DNA from 3 places in the Pedobacter sp. UYP1 genome. Region 2 is predicted to be linked to each of the others. Evidence: riboswitches for the same ligand, from Rfam matches in the RefSeq annotation. Region 2 holds a riboswitch; each other region holds the start of a gene.

Region 1 (7,351 bases), on a different contig from region 2:
GGGTAGATAAACCTTACCGGTATCTTGCCGTTCAATGCACCTGCAACAGGCGGGGTAAGTACAGGGTAATCCAATCTTCTCCATTCTGCGAAAGCTTCTAAACCCTGACCAAACAAGGCGATCCACTTCTGGTTTCCAATTGATTTTTTATAATTTGAGGCATCATATTGAACATCTGCTCTTGCTTTATAAGTCGCAATATCAGTCGTAGAGATACCATACTGCAATAAAGAAGCCTCTACTGCCTGATTATAAAGTGCAGCTGCATTCTCTCCTGTAAATCCTCTGGCAGCAGCTTCTGCACGGTCAAATAATATTTCTGCATAACTGATGATTACAGCAGGGGCAGTAGGCGCAATAAAATAAGCACCCGGTTTTGAAGTACTTGTTAAACCAAGCGCGGCAGCGTCACCAGTAAGCAAGCCATTAGGTACACCAGTATAAAGTTGTGTCTTTACTGCTTTGCTTGCATATACAGGCAGGCGAGGGTCGTTTAAAGCAGTTAACTGGTCCACTATGGTCTTACTGACTCTATAGTCATCACGCGTGTCAAAAAGGTTGCTGATTGGATTTTGATTTGGAGATGTCTTATAGTTCAATTGTGCATTTTCAGCATTGGAACTGATATAAGTTCCACCTTCTGTCTGTATATCTGCAATAACCTGTTTAGCTAATGCTGGTTCGCGGTCAGCAATACGCAAAGCAATTCTTAAACGCAGAGAGTTGGCGAATTTTTTCCAGTTAGCAATCGAATTCGCATAAATAACATCGCCCAAAATTGCTTTTCCAGCAGGATCTAAACTTGCTTGTGCAGCTTTCAAATCGCTTAATATACCCAGATATACGTCTCTTTGTGCATCATATTTTGGTGTCAGGAATTCAGTGATATCACCAGCTTGTGAATAAGGAACATCGCCATAAGCATCAGTTTCCAAAGCGAATATCCATGATCTCAATACAAGACCAACACCTTTGTAGTTGGTATTCCCTTGCGCATCTGCCAGTTTAATCAGCTGGTTCAGGTTCACAATTCCCTGGCGGTAACCAGTTGTCCATAACTCCTGAAAAGCTGTATTACTGAAAATATACCTGTCCGGATCTGTGTACTGAATTTTAGCCCAATGTTGTACAAACAACAAACTTGAATTCATATTATTGGTAGTGCCCCAATAAGTGTCAGCTGTGTTTTTAATTGCAGCCGTTAACAGGAATTCAGGTTGTGCGTTCTTTGAGGCATTAGGGTCTACATTGGTGTCTGTCAGATCTTTCTTGCAAGAAGCCGCGGTGATCAATAATAAACCGGATAGTAAAAGGGGTATATATTTTGTCTTCATGGGAATTAGAATTTGAAATTAAGATTGAAACCGATAGTACGTACAGTTGGCAGTCCAAGATCTTCAAGACCTTGTCCATTACCTGTGTTGAACGCAGACTCAGGATCTATGTTAGGTACATTTTTATGCAGGATAAATAAGTTTCTGCCAACTGCCGAGATCGTTGCGCTTTGCAAGCCAATAGATTTAATCCATTGATCAGGTAAAGTATAGCCTAATTTGATTTCTCTCAGTTTGATATAAGTTGCACTGTAAACAGATGCTTCATCAATATTATTCAACGATTTATAGTATTGACTGGCAGAGATGATCGTATTGTTTTGTGAGCCATCTGCTAAAGAGCCTTTGAAAATCATACCATCGTCATAGATTGTTGCACCTGCAGGAGCTCCAGCACCAGGAGTAATTTGTACGGCTTTACCAGCAGCATTCTTGTAATAAGTCAGTCCGCCATTTTCAGCACCACGACCTGGAAGGGTAGAAGCTAATACCCCTGTATAAGTACCGGTCGCATTGGTTCCAGAGTAAATTTTGCCGCCAATATGTGCATCAACCAATACACTTAAGTTAATTCTTTTGTAAGTGAAACTATTGGTGATTCCGCCTAACCAGTCTGGCGTGTATTTTCCAAGCGTCCTTTTAGAAGGACTTGCTTGTGGTGTTCCGTCTGCGCCCACAATAATATCTCCGGCAGCATTTCTATCATATGCAGTTCCGAAAATTGTACCATAAGGTTGTCCAACAGCAGCCAGAATCTGAACTGATCCATCCGATCCCAGTTGGTAACTTTGTACACCTTGATAAAGATCTTTTACTTTACTGCGGTTCTTTGAATAATTCACAGTGATATCCCAGGTGAAGTCTTTCGTTTTAATAGGTGTTACCCCTAATTGCGCTTCAAGTCCTTTGTTGTTAATTGTACCTCCATTAACCAATTTCTTAAGGAAACCAGTAGTCGGGCTTACATCCAGACTTAAGATCTGGTTGATACTGTTAGTATTGTATACACTGAAATCAAGACGAACTCTGTTTTTGAACAAGCCAACTTCAAAACCTGCTTCCGTAGATTTGGTCGTTTCTGGTTTCAGATTCGGATTCAAGTCTGTATCGCTTAGATTTTGTTGCGGATTACTATCAAATGGAGCAGTGAAAGAATAATTATTAATCAATTGATAAGGGGAAGCATCTTTACCAACCTGAGACCATCCGCCACGAAGCTTGGCAAAGTTCAGCACATCACTTTTGATGTCAAATGCTTCGGTAAGGATTAAACTTGCATTGACCGAAGGATAGAAATAAGAACGGTTTTGAGCAGGCAGCGTCGAGGACCAGTCATTTCTGGCTGTAAGATTCAAATACGCATAATTTCTAAAACCAAGTTGAGCAGAACCAAATGTACTGTATACCCTTTGTTTGCTGTAAATATTGGAAGAGATCAACGGATCGCGTGAATTACTCAGCGTGTAAAGATTATTAACAGCCAATTTAGGAGCTTTCTGATCATTGCTCTCAAAAGTAGTCGTTCTGATATTCCCACCTAATAAGAGATCAAGGTTGAAATCAGCATTTAACTTTTTAGTGAAATCCAGTCTTCCTTCCGTATTGTTCTCATTGAAAGTATAAGCATCTTCTTCATACGAACCAAAAGGTGTACCATTTGTTCCATAAGCGATTTTTATCTTTCTGCGGTCATTGTAGTAATCATTACCCGTTCTGAAGTTCGCTGATAAACCATCTATTATTTTGTAGTTCAATTCTGCACTTCCAATCAACCGGTTACGAACCTGACCCACTGTGTTTTCGTAGGCAACAAAATATGGGTTACTATAATAGCTATTGTTCCAGTTGATATCTTTTCCATTCGCATCTTTATAGGTTTTTAATTGGTCTACATCAACCTGACGGCCAAACCAGGTAAACTGCAACATAGTGCTGCTTGCTCTTTTTCCTCCTGAACCAGGTAAGTTTGCACTTGTGTTTACATAATTAGCTGAGGCATTGAAAGTCAGCTTTGGTGTTATTTTATAAGTTGTGTTCAGTAAGAATGAGTTTTTTGATTGAGAAGAGTTCGGAATCACACCTTTCTGATCCAGGTTGTTATAAGAGAAACGTAAGTCATATTTATCTCCTGAACCTGAAATCGCAAGTCCATTATTCAAAGTATAACCCGTATTAAAGAAGTCACGTACATTATTTGGATGTGCGACAAAAGGAACAGCTACTCCGTTAGAATTAAATTGAGGGATTAAACGGCCGTCTAATCTTGGGCCCCAGCTTTCATCTACTCCATCATTCAGCCCCCCACCTTTACCATCTACATAGCTGAATTGGCCATTAGCACCTTGTCCGAATGAATTCTGATAAGATGGAATAGTTAACAAAGTAGAGAAGGTTGCATTGGAGTTCACGCTGATTCCTAAGCCAGGAGAGTTTTTACCTTTCTTAGTGGTAATCAGTACCACACCTGCCGCAGCACGGGAACCGTAAAGCGCAGCGGCATTGGGGCCTTTCAAGACACTCATAGATTCAATATCCTCCGAATTGATGTCAGAAATCGTATTAGCAAAATCTCGTGAGCCGCCTGAACCTAAATTTTGTGAATTATCTACCGGTACTCCATCGATTACAAATAGTGGCTGATTATTTCCTGATATAGAAGTCTCCCCACGGATAATGATCCTGGAAGAACCCATATCTCCCTGGCTATTGGTGATCTGTACACCTGCTACCTTACCAGATATGGAATTCAGCAGATTGGTCTCTTTCGCTTCAGAGATATCTTTTGATTTTAACTCCTGTACTGAATAACCTAATGATTTTTTCTCTTTAGGAATGTTCAAAGCTGTAACCACAACTTCACTCAGTTCATTAGAAGATTCATCTAATTGTATAGCTATCGTACTTGCTGAAGTTACTTTGAGTTCTTGAGTCGCATAGCCAATGGATACAATTTTTAAAATATCATTTGGTTTGGCGATGATAGAGAATTTACCATTTCCATCAGTTTGTGTACCAGCATTTGTTCCTTTAACAGAAACGCTTACGCCAGGAACGGGTTGCCCGTTAGATTTCTCGGTGACCACCCCGGTAATTTTAGCGGTTTGTGCCGCAGCAGTCTGTACGATGATAAAGGATAGCAGGATCCCAAATAAGTATTTGTAAGTTTTATACATATTAATGGTCTAGTTATATAATTGGTGTGTTTAATTCAATTTATTACGCATAACGTTCTTTGAACAGCTCTATTTATCAGGAATATTAAGGGAAGAGATGACAGCGACCAATTTACTTTATAGGTATATCTGTCACTTATCTTTTCCGCTTAAAGTGGATAGGAGTTAGCACCTTTTACAATTTGGGTGTATAGGTTGCTAAGACTTCATAGGGCCTTTCCCTCGGTCTTTCTTGATAAGTAGAAATCAATGAACAGCTAATTGTCGGGCAAATATATAAATAAACTACTAAATCTATAGTATATATTTCATTAGTAGGATATTCTGAGATTTGGCAGACAATTCGTCTATTATTTTGTTCAGATTGGAGGCATAAAAAAGGCCATTTCTCTGTTTTAGAGAATGGCCTTTGGATTGACTTAAGAAATTGGCTTAACGTATAGCATGCGCTATAGCTAGCTGATCGCCGAAGCGATTATATTCTCCTGATAACCAGATTCCAGATTTGCGTTCAATCCCAGCGCAACATTTTCTGCACAAGGGAAGATCAGCAGCGGTAAATTGGTATTTGCCGCCATCTTTTGCGTATTGCTTAAATTGAAAAGCTGCTCCAGAAAAGTTTTATGGCGATGTACCATTACAAAAACATTACAAGTCACGTTTTCTGCAAGCCATTTTAAGCCTGCTTTAACAGGAGCATGTTCTACTGCGCGGTAATAGATTTTAGGATAATTTATTTTATTAGCTACATCTTCCAGAAAGCCAGTGACTAATTTTTTAGTATCAGCTTCTGGCATCTCCGGATGTTGTATATGCGCCAGCGTAATCTCTGCATGAGATGGTTTTGCAAATTCGGTAAGCGCCTGAATAATATCCAGATCACTATCATCCATATCTGTTGCAAAAACAAATTTATCCAGCTTCTTAAAACTTTGGTTTTCTGGTACAATCAGCACAGGCAGGGGCACAGCGCCTATAATTTCCCGCATATGATTACCCATAATTAAGGAGCCCAGCCCCTTCCGGTGGGTGCCCATCACCAATAGCATCAGATCTCTGTTTGCTGATAGTTTGTTGATGTACCGGTATAAAGGTCCTTCCTGACACTTGTAATCAATAACGGGCCTGAAAGCATTAATCGGTAAAGTGGAGAGTTCTTCTTCTAGTCTTATGCCCAGCGCACGTAATTGTTCTTCACTATCCTTTTGTAAAATATTGTAATCTTCCATTGACCAGTAAACCTGCCCTCCTAAAGGTTCGGCCATTGGTACTAAAAAGGAATTATAAAGTGTAAGATTTGCATGAAGATGTTGTGCAAGGCGTAAAGCATAGCGTGCGGCATTTTCTGCATTGGCGGAAAAATCGGTCAGTACGGTTATCGTGTTCATAGCAAAGGATGTTTATTTTACCAGAGTAAAAGTGGTGATAAACAGGCTGTTTAGCTGTGACGCCCGTCATATTATCTAATGACATTCGTCATCAGGATCAAAAAAATTCACCTGAATATTTTGAATTATAAAAATACTTACTACATTTACGTAATCAGTTACGTAAATAGGTATATACAATGGAGTTTTTCAATCAGGTAGGTAAAAAGGCAATAGGAAGCAGGTTGCGGATGTTGACAGAGAAGATTACAGAAGATGCAGCTCAGATTTATCAATTTTATGATATCGATATCCAGCCAAAGTGGTTTCCGGTTTTCTATGTGCTTTCACAGGGAGAAGCAATGACCATTACTGCGATCGCTAAAGAAATTGGTCATTCTCATCCTTCGGTGAGTAAGATTATCGGAGAGATGGCAAAAAAAGGTTTAGTTGATGAGAAAAAAGACGAAGCCGATGGCAGGAAAAATATGGTCAGTCTTTCTCCAGAAGGAGATAAAATCAATGTAAAAATACAAGGTCTGTACGTTGATCTGGATAAAGCAGTAGAAGATATTGCGGCACAATGCAGAAATGATTTATGGAAAGCTATGGAAGAATGGGAGTTTTTACTAGCACAAAAAACAATTTCACGTCGTATGCAGGAAATTAAAAAAGAGCGCGAAAGTAAAGAAGTGACTATCGTGAATTACACACCAGAATATCAGCAGGCATTCAGAGCCTTAAATGAGCAATGGATTTCCACCTGGTTTAAAATGGAGCAGGCAGACTATAACGCACTTGATGACCCTCAGGGTTATATTCTGGATAAGGGAGGTTATATATTAGTTGCGCTTTACGAAGGTGAGCCTGCAGGCGTATGCGCGCTGATCAAAATGAATGATCCGGATTATGATTATGAGCTGGCTAAAATGGCTGTGTCACCGGCTGTACAGGGGAAAAGTATTGGCTGGTTATTGGGAAGTGCGATCGCTCAGAAGGCAAAAGAATTGGGCGCTCAGAAAATATACCTGGAAAGTAATACCGTTCTTAAACCAGCTATCAATTTATATCATAAATTAGGTTTTGTGAAAGTAGCTGGCCGGATTACTCCATACGAACGTTGTAATATACAAATGGAACTGGTGTTAAGTTAGATTTTCTGTTGTGCTTTAATAGCCAGATAACGGTTCACGACATTGACCGTTAAATTTTCTGGTGAAGTCAGGATACTGAGAATGCCATGTTTTGCCAATTCTTTGACCATGAGCCGCTTTTCGTAGACAAACTTCTCTGCGATGGTTTTAATGTAGATTCCTTCCACATCGCGGGCGGGTAAGTCATGCATGGATTTGACAGCTGTATTTTCAAAAAAGACGATCATCAGTAAATGAAATTTAGCGATATGTTTTAAAAAAGGAAGCTGTCTGTGTAGAGCAGACATGCTTTCATAATTTGTGAAAAACAGAATCAGGCTCCG
Region 2 (7,351 bases):
AAGAATAAGAGTAAAGTTTGTTTCATGTATAAGAGTTAATTTGGACATAACAATGGCCGTTCACAGTCAAAAAAGGCCGTAATTCAGCATGTAAAAAGTATAATCGGTTTATTTCAGGGGAACCTGAATCATGGTTTCTTCTTTATAAATCTGTCATCCGTTAATGAAATCAGGAAGGACTCCAGGTCAGTAATTTCATCTTCAGCTAATCCCAGAGGTTTACTTAAGGACAGATCTCTATTTTTACCATTTTTGATAATCAAATCTGGGTTATTGTAATAGCTGATTACTTCTTTCAAAGTCTTAAACATCCCGTTATGCATATAGGGCGCCGTTAAGGCAACATTCCTCAAACCTGGAATTTTAAAATGTCCTTTATGCTCTGGGTTTTTGGTCACTTCATAACGGCCAGCATCTTTAAGTTCGTTTTCGTTGAACAACCCGATCCCCTTAAAGCGATCAGCAGTAAAATCTTCCCCGGAATGGCAATTATTGCAATTTGCCTTCCCTATAAAGAGCAGTCTTCCACGTTTAGCGGAGGCAGAAACAGCCTGATCATCACCATTGATATAGCGGTCATAAGGACTGTTAGCTGTTTCAAGCGTTCTTTCATAGGCAGCAACAGCTAACAAAAGGTTCTTTTCTGTGGGTGGACTATTAAAAATTTTTTGAAATAAAGCTGCATAAGTCTGATCTGTTTTCAGACGCTCCACAGCCTCGGCTATAGGAAGGTTCATTTCAACCGGATTAATTATAGGCTGAAGCGCCTGTTCCTCTAAAGAAGATGCTCTTCCATCCCAAAACAAAGTTGGCCGACCAGAAAGATTGGTGATAGACGGAGAGTTTCTTGTGCCTTTAATACCTCCAACACCCACGCTCACTGCCGAGGTATCTGCAAATGCGAATTCCGGTTTATGACAAGATGAACAGCTGATAGACTTATCTTTAGAGAGTACCGGATCAAAAAAAAGTTTTTCTCCAAGCCTTTCTTTACTATTAATGACGGCTGGATCATCAGCTCCAAAGCCAGCAAGAATAAATACCAGGAAACTTATGAGCAGCAAAACATTTATTTTAACGGGGATCATCAGCATATCATTCTTATTTCATTTACAAAATGACAAAGGAGGATAAGAACTATCCTTCCTTTATCAGTCAAAACATCGGTTATTATTTAGTAGCCGCCAGCTGAATATTCAGTTCAAATTCATCAGAGATTGTTTTGTCTCCAAGGTTCTCAAAGAAACTCTTAGACCTGAACTTAATACCGTATTTAGTTCTGTCGACCAGGATTTTTGCAGTCGCTGTAAGTTTAGACTGGTCAATTTTAACGCTGGCAGGAAAGCTGACCTCATTCGTGATTCCTTTAATCGTCAGATTGCCTTTAACATCATAAAGACCAGCACCTTTAGATACTGCAGAAGTGATCACAAATTTGGCTTTATCAAATTTCTCTACAGCAAAAAAATCATCACTTTTAAGGTGCCCTAGTAATTTTGCGTTACTCTCTTTGTCAGTGATATCAGTCACTACAATAGATTTGGTATCCAGATCAAAACTTCCGCTTCTTAAAACATTATTTTCTACATTGAGTGAGCCTGAACTCACAGCTATAGTCCCGGAATGTTCCCCGGTGACTTTTTTTGCAAGCCATGTAAGTTTACTGTGTGCCGCATCTACTTTATAGGGTACTGCTTTTACGTATTTTCCAATCGGATCTTTCAATGGGACTAAAGCCATGCGATCGATCATAGAAAAGGAAGAAAGAGCCAGGACTGTTCCAATGGCAACTAATGCATTTATTTGTTTCATATTTTTCTAGGGATTTTGGGTTTCTGTTTGGGCACTGAAATAAGAAGCTGGCGGAACTGGTTCTGCCAATAATTCATCCAGTACTTTGTTAAATTTCTTCTCGTACGCTGCGTAGTATTTGCCGGTTACTGTTCCGGTATAACCTGTATAAATTTCTCTGACCTCTCCTTTACGGTCAATAATAATCGTAGTCGGATAGGCCACAAATTTGTTTAAGGCAGGCAATTTATCGGCAACTAATCTTTTATCGGCTAATCCGCCGAAAAGGATATCATATTTGATATTATATTTATCACGTAATTTCCCAAGTGTATATTTACCATATTCCAGATCGTCCTTTTGCTCGAATCCTATCGCGATAGCCTCTACACCACGGGTTTTATTTTTATTAAACCATGGAGATAAAAAGATAGTCTGATCTGTACAATTTGGACACCAGGTACCTACCAGCTCTACAATAACCACTTTACCTCTATACTTTTCATCAGTTAGTGAAACAGGCTTACCCGTAAGGTCAGGGAAGGTAAAAGCCAGCTTTTTCACTCCTGCTTTCAGCGCAGTCAGGGTATAAGGATCAGGTAATTCTGCTTTGCTGTCTTTAACACCTGTAAACTTCAGGTTATCATAAATCCCCTGGCTGATCTCTCCCGACAAGGTACCGTCTTCGTTAATTGTACCTTTATAAATTTTAGGACTTGGGCCACTAAATCCAGACAATACGAATTGGTTCCCTTGTACTGTTCCTTCCAGTTCACGGCTATCACCAGTCACCTGTAAAATTACCCCGGTTAATTTATTCCCTGTTTGTTTCAGGATGGCTATTTTGTTTGGAACGGCTTCTTTGGAGAAACCTTTAAGCTCCCATTTCCCCGATAAATCTGCAGCGGGAGCTACGTCTTTTCCTGATTCAACAAAACGATAGGATTTACCTTGTTCAGCAGTAAAAGGCAAAGCGTTTCCTCTGAGGCCGGGTACAAGACTTCTATATTCACCACTGATTTGTCCATCGTTATCTATTTTAGCCACTAAGGCAGCGTCATAAGTATTCATTTTGATGAACAAAGAATCTTTGCCTAGATATTCGACATGAAAATCATCTCTCCGCGTCCCATTCAACAGTGTGAAAGTCGCGTGTTCCACATCCTTTCCTTTCAATTCGAAATTAAAAGGTACTTCAGTTTCACTAACTTTAAAAACACCACGCCAGATTCCTTCTTTAATGAATTTTTTAGCTGCTTTTGGATCTTCGGTTTTACCCGCTGCAAAAGAAGCAGAGGAAATTAGTACAGCTAGTGCCAGCACCCCTATTTTTGATACTTTAATTCTCATAATATATATTTTTGGTAGGTTGATTATTTATTTTCCTGTGGTAGTCGCTGCAACTGCCAGTTGAGGTACAGGTTCAGCAATGAGTTCATCGAGCACTTTATTGAATTTCTTTTCGTATTCCTCGTAATATTTACCAGTCACAGTTCCGGTGTAACCCGTATAAATTTCCCTGACGTCACCTTTTCTGTCGATAATGATAGTCGTCGGAAAAGCAACAAATTTGTTGAGTGCAGGCAGTTTTTCGGCAACAATTTTTTTGTCTGCTATACCACCAAATAGGATATCATAAGTAATCCCGTATTTTTCTTTCAATTTGCCCAGCGTATATTTTGCATATTCTAAATCATCTTTCTGTTCGAAGCCTATTGCAATAGCTTCTACGCCACGTTTTTGATTCTTTTTAAACCATGGAGCAAGAAAAACTGTCTGGTCGGTACAGTTTGGGCACCAGGTACCGATAGTTTCGATAATGACAACTTTACCTTTATATTTATCATCGCTAAGGGAAACTTGCTGTCCTTTTAAATCAGGAAAAGTGAAGTCAAGTTTTTTATAGCCTTCTTTTAAAAAGGTAAGTTTATAAGGATCTGGCAATTCTGCTTTTTCATTTCGCAAGCCATCAAACTTCAAGTTCTTATAGATTCCAAAGCCTTGTTCGCCTGTGATGCTGTTATCGTCATTGATTTTTCCTTTCACAATAAAAGGGCTTGGGCCTGTAAAACCTGAAAGTTCGAATTCATCACCTTGTACAGTACCTTCCAGTTCACGTGTATCTCCCACAACGGTCATAATTACACCTGTCAATTTATTACCAGATTGCTTTAAGAGTGCGATAGATGCAGGGACGGCCTCTTTAGTGTAAGTTTTGATTTCCCATTTACCAGAGATATTATGTTTTGGGGCGATTTCTTTCCCCGGCTCTACAAAACGGTAGCTTTTACCATATTCTGCGATGAATGGTAAAGAATTACCCCTAAAACCTGGTACAAGACTACGATATTCACCAGTCAGGGTTCCATTGTCTTCAATTTTAGCAACTAAAGCTGCATCGTAGGTATTCATCTTTACATAGATCGAATCCACACCACGGCGTTCTACATGAAATTCATCACGTCTTGATCCATTAATCAAAGTAAGTAATGCATTTTTTGAATCTTTGCCTTTGAATTCGAAATTAAAAGGAACTTGCGATTCACTGACTGTAAAAACGCCACGCCAGATCCCTTCTTTTGGAAGAGGTTTTGAATCATTAGCGGAGGCAGTTCCGCTGATCAGTACGACCGAGGTTAGTAGTCCTGCCAGTTTAGAGGAGAATTTAGTTTTCATAATCATCTTTATTAGTGTTAAGTCCTATTTTTTATAGTCTTTCATAACAAAGCCACGAACTCATAACGATTCCTGCCAGTTCACAATTGAACTGCCTCTGCAAAGAAGCAAGCCAGGAAACCTGAATAGTTACTTGTTATTAATTAATTTATAATCCATTGCTGGATCAGGTTGAGCACTTTTTCCTATGGAAAGTTGCTAGAAGTTCAACGAGACTGCCTCTCCCTTCTTCTGTATAAATCAACTAACTAATGGTGGTGATTAATTAGATGGTAAAGCTGTATATTTAAAATAAATCCTGATACCCCGGTGCTTTGTTGTAAAGAATAGATGACCACCATAATATTCCATCAAAATGCGCCGGGGTATCAGGATTTTGAAATCAAGATTATCAGCTCCGGTAATTGAGTGGATTTACAACTGCTGCTTAACGATTCAGTTTGTAAATTATAGGGTCAAATAGTAGTCTTTACGCCATACAACATCGCATAAAATTGCCTGTTAAATCAGTCAGCAATAATTTTTGAAGTTGTAATTTAGCAATCATGGTGAGCGTATTTTTAAATTGTTTTAACTTATCTACCCTAAAGATAAGAATGAAAAACCGTAAAAACAATTAATACTACTATTTTAGTAGTATTAATTTATAAAAAGTTGTTTTCTGGCTAAAAACGCCACTAATTAATCAGCAGGGTATAATACAAAAGAATAAGGATTTGGAACAGGGCTTTTATAAGGACTATATAATCCCAGGTAGCTGACCAGTTTACTTTCGTCCATTTTATGGATAAAAAAATCTGTTGACAGCAGGTAAAATTTGATCAGTTCAAAAATCTGATTTGACTTTTCTGCTTTAATCCCTAAATAATAAAAGGCTTTCCACCTGAGATTAGTCATTGCATTATTGGATGAGGAACTGAAATAATCATTGACGTACTGATCCAATCCTGCAGTATCCAGTTTCAGGTAATACAGTTCTTCTCTGATTAACATGACGGCATGTTTTCGCAGTGATGGAGATGCGATATATAATGCAGGAGGAAGAATTAACAATCCTGTTCCGATACCTGCCATGGTGATGAATGTTCTTCTTTTCATAACTAAAATGAATGATCTGCGGAATACAATGACATAGCTGATAAAGTCAGTGTTGGATTTGATGCACTAAAAGTAGTAAACGAGCCGCTGCCCAGTACAAAAACATTTCTGTACTGTTGGTGAACCATATTTTTATCTACCACACTATCTGCCGCAGTTTTACCCATTCTTGTGCCTCCTAAAATATGTCCTTCGTTAGGAAACGGGTCCAGGAATTTCAATTTTTCTACAGGAAGACACGATAGAATTCCCGGAAGAACTTTTTTCATGTTTTCCATTCCCTTCAGTGCATAATCGGATCTGCCCCCTTTAAAATTGATTTCAGGCACCAATTTATCTGAAGTGGTGGTGATATAATTCGTTGAGAGTGGTAAATCTTCAAAAATCATACGGAAAGAGGTCATATTTAACCATTTACCTCTTTCAAGCCGGATATTATAAGGTGCATTATTAGTTTCGATCAAACAGGCAGCATAATCCTTACGGTGGTTGCCATCATATAACATATAACCGTTTGCATTGACCCAGGTACTGCCCCCTGTATTTTTCAGGTTGTCCAGATAAATTAAGACCTGCATGCCAAGCTGTTCTCCAAACCCTTTACCAGTCAATGGATTACGATCACCTGAATTTAACAGGATATTTGAATTAAACATCGGATTAGCACCCAGAACGATAACCTCTCCAGCGATCTCATAATCCTTTCCGTCTTTCACATAACAAACCTTTTTTGCTATGTTGCCTGCGGTTTCCAAACGGTAAACCTGTGCACCATATAAAAGTTCAACCTGCGCGTTCTGATATACGTCAATACCAGAATTCTCTATGGTGAATTTAGCATCTACCGGACAAACATCGCAGCTTGAGTTGGCCATACATTGGTTTCTCCCTTTTGTACCCCTGCTCGCCCTTGCAGTAGGCTGGCTGATGTACTGATTTCCATATTTCTGATGCAGTATTTTATCTATCGGGCTGAAATTATGAGCTGGAAGCGGATATTTACTTTTCTTAGGAAAAGGTGTTCCGTCCGGCCCGGAAATAGCCATCAATTCTTCTGCTTCTTCATAATAAGGGTCAAGCTCTTCATAGGTGACCGGCCAATCGTTTTCTACCCCAAATAACGTCTTCATTTTAAAATCAGAAGGCATAAATCTTGGTGTACATCCCCACCAGCAATTAGAACTTCCTCCAAAAGCAGTCGTAAAAGGCCACCTTTTCTCCGGGGTTTTATTCATGATCTGATCTTCCCACGAGTTACCAGAGGCCGGAGAATCAGCAAGCTCCCCTCTTTTGATCTTTAATCTTTCACTATGCGGGAATAACTGTCCGCGTTCAAGCACAAGGATCCTCTTTACTCCTTTATTCTTTTCCAGATACTTTTTCAGAAAAAATGTAGAAGAGAAGCCGGTGCCAACAATAATCAAATCGTAATAATCGTATTTCATCTAATATTGGATGCGTTTTTAAGGAACCAATATAACCATGGAATATCAACAAACATCAAAATGCAAAGCAATGCCGTAAAAAGAAATAAATATAACATAAACCACTTACGTGTATGTAGTTTTTCGGAACCCTGTACTGGAGAATCGTTCAATAATCCAATTCTGAGATACCATGAAAACAACAGAGCGAAAAATGGAAAACTAACCAGTAATTCTATTCTGTCCTTAATCAGGAAAATACCCATAAAAAAGGCAGAGGTAATCGCGTAAAAAAACATAGAGACCAGTAAGCTGTTTTCCGTATAAAACTTAAACGACCTCCGGTACTGACCAGCCGTTTC
Region 3 (7,351 bases), on a different contig from region 2:
ACAAGCCTTATTGCATGCTCGATATCGCCTGCTTTACCATACTGTCATTTAAGTTTAAAGCCTTATAATAACCCGCTTCCCCCAAATGATACTTACACAGTAAAGCCTTCAGGTCACTATAAATAACCGGCTTTGCAGCAGCCAGCTGCCTGGGATCAATCACAATATTTTTGCTCTGTATAAACTTCACAAAGTCTTTATAATCCATATCACTGATACTGAAAGCTGCTAAATTCTGCTCCAGGTAAGCCGCACTATAACGATTCGCCAAAACATCGAATACATAATCAAAAAGAACCTTTTTAGTTAAAAGCGTTCCATAAAACTTATTCATTCCGGTTGTATCCATTTTCACATAGATATCCGGTTCAATGCCGCCACCTGCAAAAACTTTTTTACCAGAACCCGTTGTAAAAGCAAGATTTCTTCTCAAACTATCTTTTGCAGCTACAGGTTTATCCGTCAATTCGCCATCATTATAACGGTCATCGATTTCATTCTGATAGGCTGTGTATCCTTTTTTATAAGACTTTTGAATACTACGGCCCAAAGGTGTATAATACCTTGCAATGGTTAGATTCAATGCAGAACCATCCCCAAAAGGAAATTGCTCCTGTACCAGCCCCTTTCCAAATGAACGGCGTCCAATAATAATCCCCCTATCCAGATCCTGAACAGCACCTGCCAGTATTTCACTCGCAGAAGCCGTATTCTCATTGATCAGCACAGCAAGTTTACCATTTTCAAACTCCCCTCCTCCTGTTGCAATATAATCTGTACGCGGTTCGTGTTTTCCCTCTGTATAGACAATCAGCTTATTTTCTGCAAGAAGCTGATTAGCCAGTCCGGTAGCTGCAGTCAAATAACCTCCGCCATTATCACGCAGATCAAGTACCAGTTTTTTCATTCCCGCAGCCTTCAGTGTTTTCACAGATTCTATAAAATCCTTATCCGTATTTGCCCCGAATTCACTGATACGGATATACCCCGCATCCGCATTGATCATATAAGCAGCATCAATACTGCTCACACTTACTCTCCCCCTTTTAATAGTTAACATCACAGGATGCGCCGATCCGGAATGCAAGACTACCAATTGAACCGGAGTCCCTTTTTTGCCCTTGATCTTCCCGATCATTTTATCTCTGGTCAAGTGTTTACCACTGACAAATAAACTGTCAATTTTTAAAATTTTATCCCCTAGTTTTAATCCTGCAACCGAAGCCGGGCCATCTTTGATCACATTCGTAACCAGCAGCGTATCTTTAAGAATATAATACTCAATACCGATCCCTTCAAAATTGCCTTCCAGCATATCTGACTGTGCATTTGCTTTGACCGGAGGAAGATAAACACTATGGGGATCGAGCTGATGTAATAAACTATCGATCTCCAGGTGACTTAAAGTATCCGCATTAATCTCATCCACATAATTCCTGTTGATCAGATTGATAATTTCATCTACCTTATTTGAGTTTTTATCCGCGAACTGGACACTGCGTTGGAAAGTGAACCCCTGATCCTTTAAAAACTTGTAACCCAGAAACATACCACCTATTAATGTGACAGAATAAGTGATTGCGACAAGCAGGTTTTTGCGGGTGGTTGGTTTCATGAAATAGCAGTTGCACAAAGCTATAAAATTACGCTGTTAATTAACCTATTAACCCCATTAGAATTGTAATTGTTTAAGATTTTATTATAATCCTCATTTGTTTATAAATATTCAGCTGTAAATCTGTCCGAAATGCATTCATATTTCCCTGTTAAAAAGAAATTGACGATTTTTAACAAAAAATACATAAAATGATACGGATCACCGAACAAGAATCGAAGTACAATAATATTGATCAGATGGAAGTGCTTGACATTCTGAAAGGTATAAATAACGAAGATAAAACAGTTCCCATGGCAGTGGAAAAGGCGATCCCGCAAATTGAGAAACTGGCTACTGCTGTAGCAGAGCGAATGAAAAGCGGAGGAAGGTTATTCTATATCGGCGCAGGTACAAGCGGCAGACTGGGCGTAGTTGATGCTTCAGAATGTCCACCTACATTTGGCGTGCCTTTTGATGAGGTGGTCGGGATTATTGCAGGTGGAGATAAAGCAATCAGACGCGCTGTAGAAAACGCAGAAGATGACGATGCCCAGGCCTGGATAGACCTGCAGGAATTTACGATCAATGCAAAAGACAGCCTGATTGGCCTTGCCGCATCAGGAACTACCCCTTATGTGGTAGGCGGACTGAAAAGAGCAAGAGAAAACGGTGTACTCACCGGTTGTATCATCTGTAATGAAGGAGGCCCTGTGGCCGAAGCCAGCGATTTCCCTGTTGAAGTTGTCGTAGGCCCGGAATTTTTAACGGGATCCACCCGGATGAAATCCGGTACAGCCCAGAAACTAGTCCTGAATATGCTGAGTACAACTGTTATGATCAGATTAGGCCGCGTAAAAGGAAACAGAATGGTCGACATGCAATTAACGAATCATAAACTCGTTGACAGAGGTACACAAATGGTCATGAATGAACTACAAATCGACTATAAAAAAGCCGAAGACCTGCTGATCCGTTACGGAAGTGTCAGAAAGGCTGTGGAAGCCGGTACTAAATAAAAATATTATGCACGAAATAGAACCATTTTACCGCTGGCGTGACGACTATATAGCCGCGGAAGACCCCCGGTCACCATTTTATAATACCGAATACTCTGAGTTTTATTTCGATAAACAGCTATACAATTTCCTGATTCATCCGCAATGGGATGATTTTGGCTCCAATACACTTTATATTAAGGTGCTGTTTGTGGACTATGACCATCATTATGCGATCATTGAATTTATCGGTGAATGGAATGATGCCATAGGAAATGATATTATGCTGCTTAAAAGAGAAATTCTCGAACTAATGATCGATGAAGGCATCAACAAATTTATCCTGATTGGAGAAAACATTCTTAATTTCCACGCCTCAGAGGATAGCTATTATGAAGAATGGTTCCAGGATGTTGAAGACGGATGGATCACCGGACTCAATTTCAACCCGCATGTAATTGAAGAATTCAGAAGCAGCAATATTGATTACTATATCAACTTTGGTGGCGAACTTGACGATTTGGCATGGAGAACAGCAAAACCCCTTCAAATCTTCCATAAAGTTGAAGAAATTCTGACAAAAAGACTAGGGGCATAGCTTTTGCTGATACAAATAGATTCGTATATTTAATTAAATTTTAAAATAACATGGATAACAACAATAATAATTGGTCACAACAATCAGTATTTGTGGAAAACCAAACAGGAACAGTTGCAAAGAAATTTTTTGCCAACGTGTTTTTATGGATGTTTGTAGCGTTGAGTTTATCAACACTGGCTGCAGTTTACATGGCAAATACGCCAGAAATGTTAAGCTACCTGATCAATCAGGAAACAGGTAAAATGTCTATGATAGGTTATGTTGCTATGTTTGCTCCGCTTGGACTGGTACTTTTGATGAGTGCAGGGCTGAGTAAGTTATCATACAGTGCTTTATTAGGCGTATTTATTCTGTATTCAGTATTGACCGGTGTCAGTCTGAGTTTTATCTTATTGATTTATACAACAAGTTCAGTAGTAGCTTGTTTTGCTGCTGCTGCAGGGATATTTGGTTTAATGGCTGTACTGGGTTACACCACCAACACCGATTTAAGTAAATTCGGATCAATCTTAATGATTGGTGTAGTAGGACTGGTTATTGCCAGTGTAGTGAACATGTTCCTGAAAAGTTCAAGCTTTGACTATATCATGAGTTTCTTCGGTGTAGCGATTTTCACTGCATTAACTGCTTATGACGTTCAAAAATTGAAACGTATCGGGGCAGGTATTGAAGAAAACGGTGGTACTATGGCTGTTGATGACACTAAGAAATTAGCGATCATGGGTGCCCTATCTCTATACCTTGACTTCCTGAATATCTTTATCTTCTTATTGAGAATATTCGGAGGAAGAAAATAAACCAGTATTCCTGGTTAAAAAGCCGGCCAGTGAAGTGCCCTCAGTAAGTCAGACACTTATTAAGGGCACTTCACTGGCCGGCCTTTTTTTGTTGATCTTTAGCACTATTCTCAATTACATCCATAGAAGAATACGCTAACCACACAGAACATTGTTCCGTACTATGTGTTCATTTGCCTGATTTTTGCAATTTTATATGCTTTAAACTCTATTTGCTTGGAAATGATTTTTCTTTGTTGCATTTTTGTATGAGCTTATAAAGAAAGACGGAGGGATTAGACCCGACGAAGTCTTAGCAACCTGTGCTTACAAGGTGCTACATTCTACTCGAACAGTTTCGGCTGTTCCTGACAGATAAGTTAATTCGATCCGACACCGGATTTCTGATTAGGCCTTTATATAAAATTTTCTGTCTTCAAGATACTGGCATCGCATTAGTTGCTTGAATACAGACAAATGGCTATCCAACACAGATAATGAGCATAAGAGAAGAGCTTAAAAAACGAATACTAATCATCGATGGCGCAATGGGCACCATGATCCAGCGCTATATCCTAACTGAAGAAGACTTCAGAGGAGAGCGCTTTGCGAATCATCCATGCGACGTCAAAGGAAATAATGACCTGCTGAATATTACCCGTCCTGATATCATCAAAGCTATACATACCGAATATCTTAAAGCAGGAACAGATATCATCGAGACCAACACTTTTAGTACGCAAAGGATCTCTCTTGCGGATTATAAGATGGAAGAACTTGACTATGAAATGAGTTTCGAAGGTGCTAAAATAGCCAAAGAAGCAGTCAATGAATTCATGGCCGCAAATCCAGACCGCGTTTGTTTCGTTGCAGGTGCCGTAGGCCCTACCAACCGTACCTTGTCTATCTCACCAGATGTAAATGATCCGGGATACAGAGCCTTAACCTTTGATGAACTAGTTGACGCTTACTACGAACAAATCAGAGGACTGGTTGATGGCGGATCAGACCTGTTATTAATTGAGACCATTTTTGATACTTTAAATGCGAAGGCGGCAATCTTTGCAATCAAAAAATATGAAGAAGTTATCGGGCGTAAAATTGAGATTATGATTTCCGGAACTATTACAGATGCATCAGGCAGAACACTGTCCGGTCAGACTGTAGAAGCTTTCCTGAATTCAATCATTCATGCTAACCCATTGAGCATAGGCTTTAACTGTGCATTGGGTGCAAAAGACATGAGGCCCCATATTGAAGAGCTCTCTGCTAAAGCACCCTGTTATGTATCTGCATACCCTAATGCAGGTTTACCGAATGAATTTGGCGCTTATGATGAAATGCCCAATGAAACAGCGTCACTGGTCTCAGACTTTATTCAGCACGGTTTTGTCAATATCGTGGGTGGTTGTTGTGGTACTACGCCAGAGCATATCGCAGCGATTGCCGCAAAAGCCAAAAATATTACCCCAAGACAAATACCAGAAATACCACGTTACCTTCGCCTGAGCGGACTTGAACCCGTAACCATTACGCCCGAAAGCATGTTTGTTAATATTGGTGAAAGAACTAATATCACAGGCTCCCCAAAATTCTCCAAGTTAATTTTAAGCGGTGACTACGAAGCTGCACTTGCCGTTGCCAGGCAACAAGTAGAAGGTGGTGCGCAGGTCATTGACGTGAACATGGACGAAGGGATGCTGGACTCTGAAGCCGCAATGACGAAATTCCTGAACCTGATTGCTTCAGAACCTGATATTTCCAAACTGCCGATCATGGTCGATTCCTCTAAATGGAGTGTCATTGAAAACGGTTTAAAATGTTTACAGGGAAAAGGGATTGTCAACTCCATTTCGTTAAAAGAGGGAGAAGATAAATTCCGTGAAAGTGCCCGTAAGATTATGAATTACGGTGCAGCAATCGTAGTGATGGCCTTTGATGAAAATGGACAAGCAGATAACTTTGAACGTAGAAAAGAAATCTGTAAACGCTCATACGATATCCTGGTAGAGGAAATTGGCTTCCCGGCAGAAGATATTATCTTCGACCCGAATATCTTAACCGTAGCCACCGGTTTAGAAGAACACAACAACTATGCAGTTGATTTTATCAACGCAGCACGCTGGATTAAAGAAAACCTGCCCTATGCGAAAGTAAGTGGTGGTGTATCCAATATATCTTTCTCTTTCAGAGGAAATAATACCGTACGTGAAGCTATGCACTCTGCCTTTCTGTTCCATGCCATTAAAGCCGGACTGGATATGGGAATTGTGAATGCCGGGATGCTGGAAGTTTATGAAGCTATCCCTGCCGAGTTACTGGAACGCGTAGAAGACGTTTTATTAAACCGCCGCGAAGATGCTACAGAACGTCTGGTAGACTTTGCAGAAACCGTAAAATCTAAAGGAAAAGAACTCGTTAAAGACGAAGAATGGAGAAAAGCACCTGTAGAATCCCGTCTGTCCCACTCTTTGGTCAAAGGTATTATTGAATACCTGGATGCCGATGTAGAAGAAGCGAGACAACAATACGACCGCCCTATTCATGTCATTGAAGGTCCGCTAATGGACGGAATGAATATCGTAGGTGACTTATTCGGTGCCGGAAAGATGTTCCTCCCTCAGGTCGTAAAATCAGCCAGGGTAATGAAGAAAGCTGTAGCTTATCTGCTTCCCTTTATTGAGCAGGAGAAACTGGACAACCCGGATGGTGACCAAAGCTCTTCGGCCGGCAGAATCTTACTTGCCACAGTAAAAGGTGACGTTCATGATATCGGTAAAAACATTGTAGGCGTGGTATTGGCCTGTAACAACTTTGAAATTGTTGATTTAGGCGTGATGGTCCCTGCACAGGAAATTATCAGAAAAGCCAAAGAAATTAACGCAGATATTATTGGTTTAAGCGGACTGATTACACCTTCACTGGATGAAATGGTTCACTTTGCCAAAGAGATGGAACGTGAAGGCTTTACCGTACCCCTGTTGATTGGTGGCGCAACCACTTCCAGAATACATGCTGCCGTAAAAATAGCACCGAACTATTCGGGCCCAGCCATTCACGTGCTGGATGCCTCCAGAAGTGTGACTGTATGCAGTACTCTGATGAACGCGGAAGCCCGCGGTGGTTATATTGATAATATCAGGCTGGAATATGATAAAGCACGCGAAGCGCATTTGAATAAACGCAATGATAAACGTTTCAAATCTATTGAAGAAGCAAGGACCGATAAATTTACGATTGACCCTGCCCTTGTAGCTCCTGCACCTAAATTTCTCGGGACTAAAACATTCGAAGATTACCCGCTGGAAACCCTTGTGCCTTATATTGACTGGACTCCTTTTTTCCACACCTGGGAATTAAGAGGCAGTTACCCAAAAATATT

What was found. Region 2 has a riboswitch for S-adenosylmethionine ahead of ABIB30_RS25305 (peroxiredoxin family protein). Riboswitches for the same ligand answer to the same signal wherever they lie in the genome.
Region 1: it holds a riboswitch for S-adenosylmethionine, as region 2 does, so the genes downstream of both, ABIB30_RS06685 (SusC/RagA family TonB-linked outer membrane protein) here and ABIB30_RS25305 (peroxiredoxin family protein) in region 2, are expected to answer to the same signal.
Region 3: it holds a riboswitch for S-adenosylmethionine, as region 2 does, so the genes downstream of both, metH (methionine synthase) here and ABIB30_RS25305 (peroxiredoxin family protein) in region 2, are expected to answer to the same signal.

What each region holds. Positions count from the first base shown of each region.
Region 1 is NZ_JBEPPL010000002.1:616,752-624,102, forward strand. It holds gene ABIB30_RS06680 (SusD/RagB family nutrient-binding outer membrane lipoprotein) at 1-1,334, opposite strand, end outside; gene ABIB30_RS06685 (SusC/RagA family TonB-linked outer membrane protein) at 1,340-4,507, opposite strand; SAM riboswitch class I at 4,641-4,749, opposite strand; gene ABIB30_RS06690 (universal stress protein) at 4,963-5,895, opposite strand; gene ABIB30_RS06695 (bifunctional helix-turn-helix transcriptional regulator/GNAT family N-acetyltransferase) at 6,075-7,028, shown strand; gene ABIB30_RS06700 (DUF58 domain-containing protein) at 7,025-7,351, opposite strand, start outside.
Region 2 is NZ_JBEPPL010000020.1:46,788-54,138, reverse strand. It holds gene ABIB30_RS25325 (TonB-dependent receptor) at 1-26, opposite strand, end outside; gene ABIB30_RS25320 (cytochrome-c peroxidase) at 129-1,094, opposite strand; gene ABIB30_RS25315 (YceI family protein) at 1,171-1,812, opposite strand; gene ABIB30_RS25310 (peroxiredoxin family protein) at 1,819-3,141, opposite strand; gene ABIB30_RS25305 (peroxiredoxin family protein) at 3,169-4,467, opposite strand; SAM riboswitch class I at 4,613-4,709, opposite strand; gene ABIB30_RS25300 (hypothetical protein) at 5,149-5,565, opposite strand; gene ABIB30_RS25295 (GMC oxidoreductase) at 5,568-7,010, opposite strand; gene ABIB30_RS25290 (UbiA prenyltransferase family protein) at 7,007-7,351, opposite strand, start outside.
Region 3 is NZ_JBEPPL010000011.1:56,662-64,012, forward strand. It holds gene ABIB30_RS19210 (S41 family peptidase) at 8-1,615, opposite strand; gene murQ (N-acetylmuramic acid 6-phosphate etherase) at 1,807-2,613, shown strand; gene ABIB30_RS19220 (hypothetical protein) at 2,621-3,190, shown strand; gene ABIB30_RS19225 (Bax inhibitor-1/YccA family protein) at 3,241-3,990, shown strand; SAM riboswitch class I at 4,242-4,351, shown strand; gene metH (methionine synthase) at 4,467-7,351, shown strand, end outside.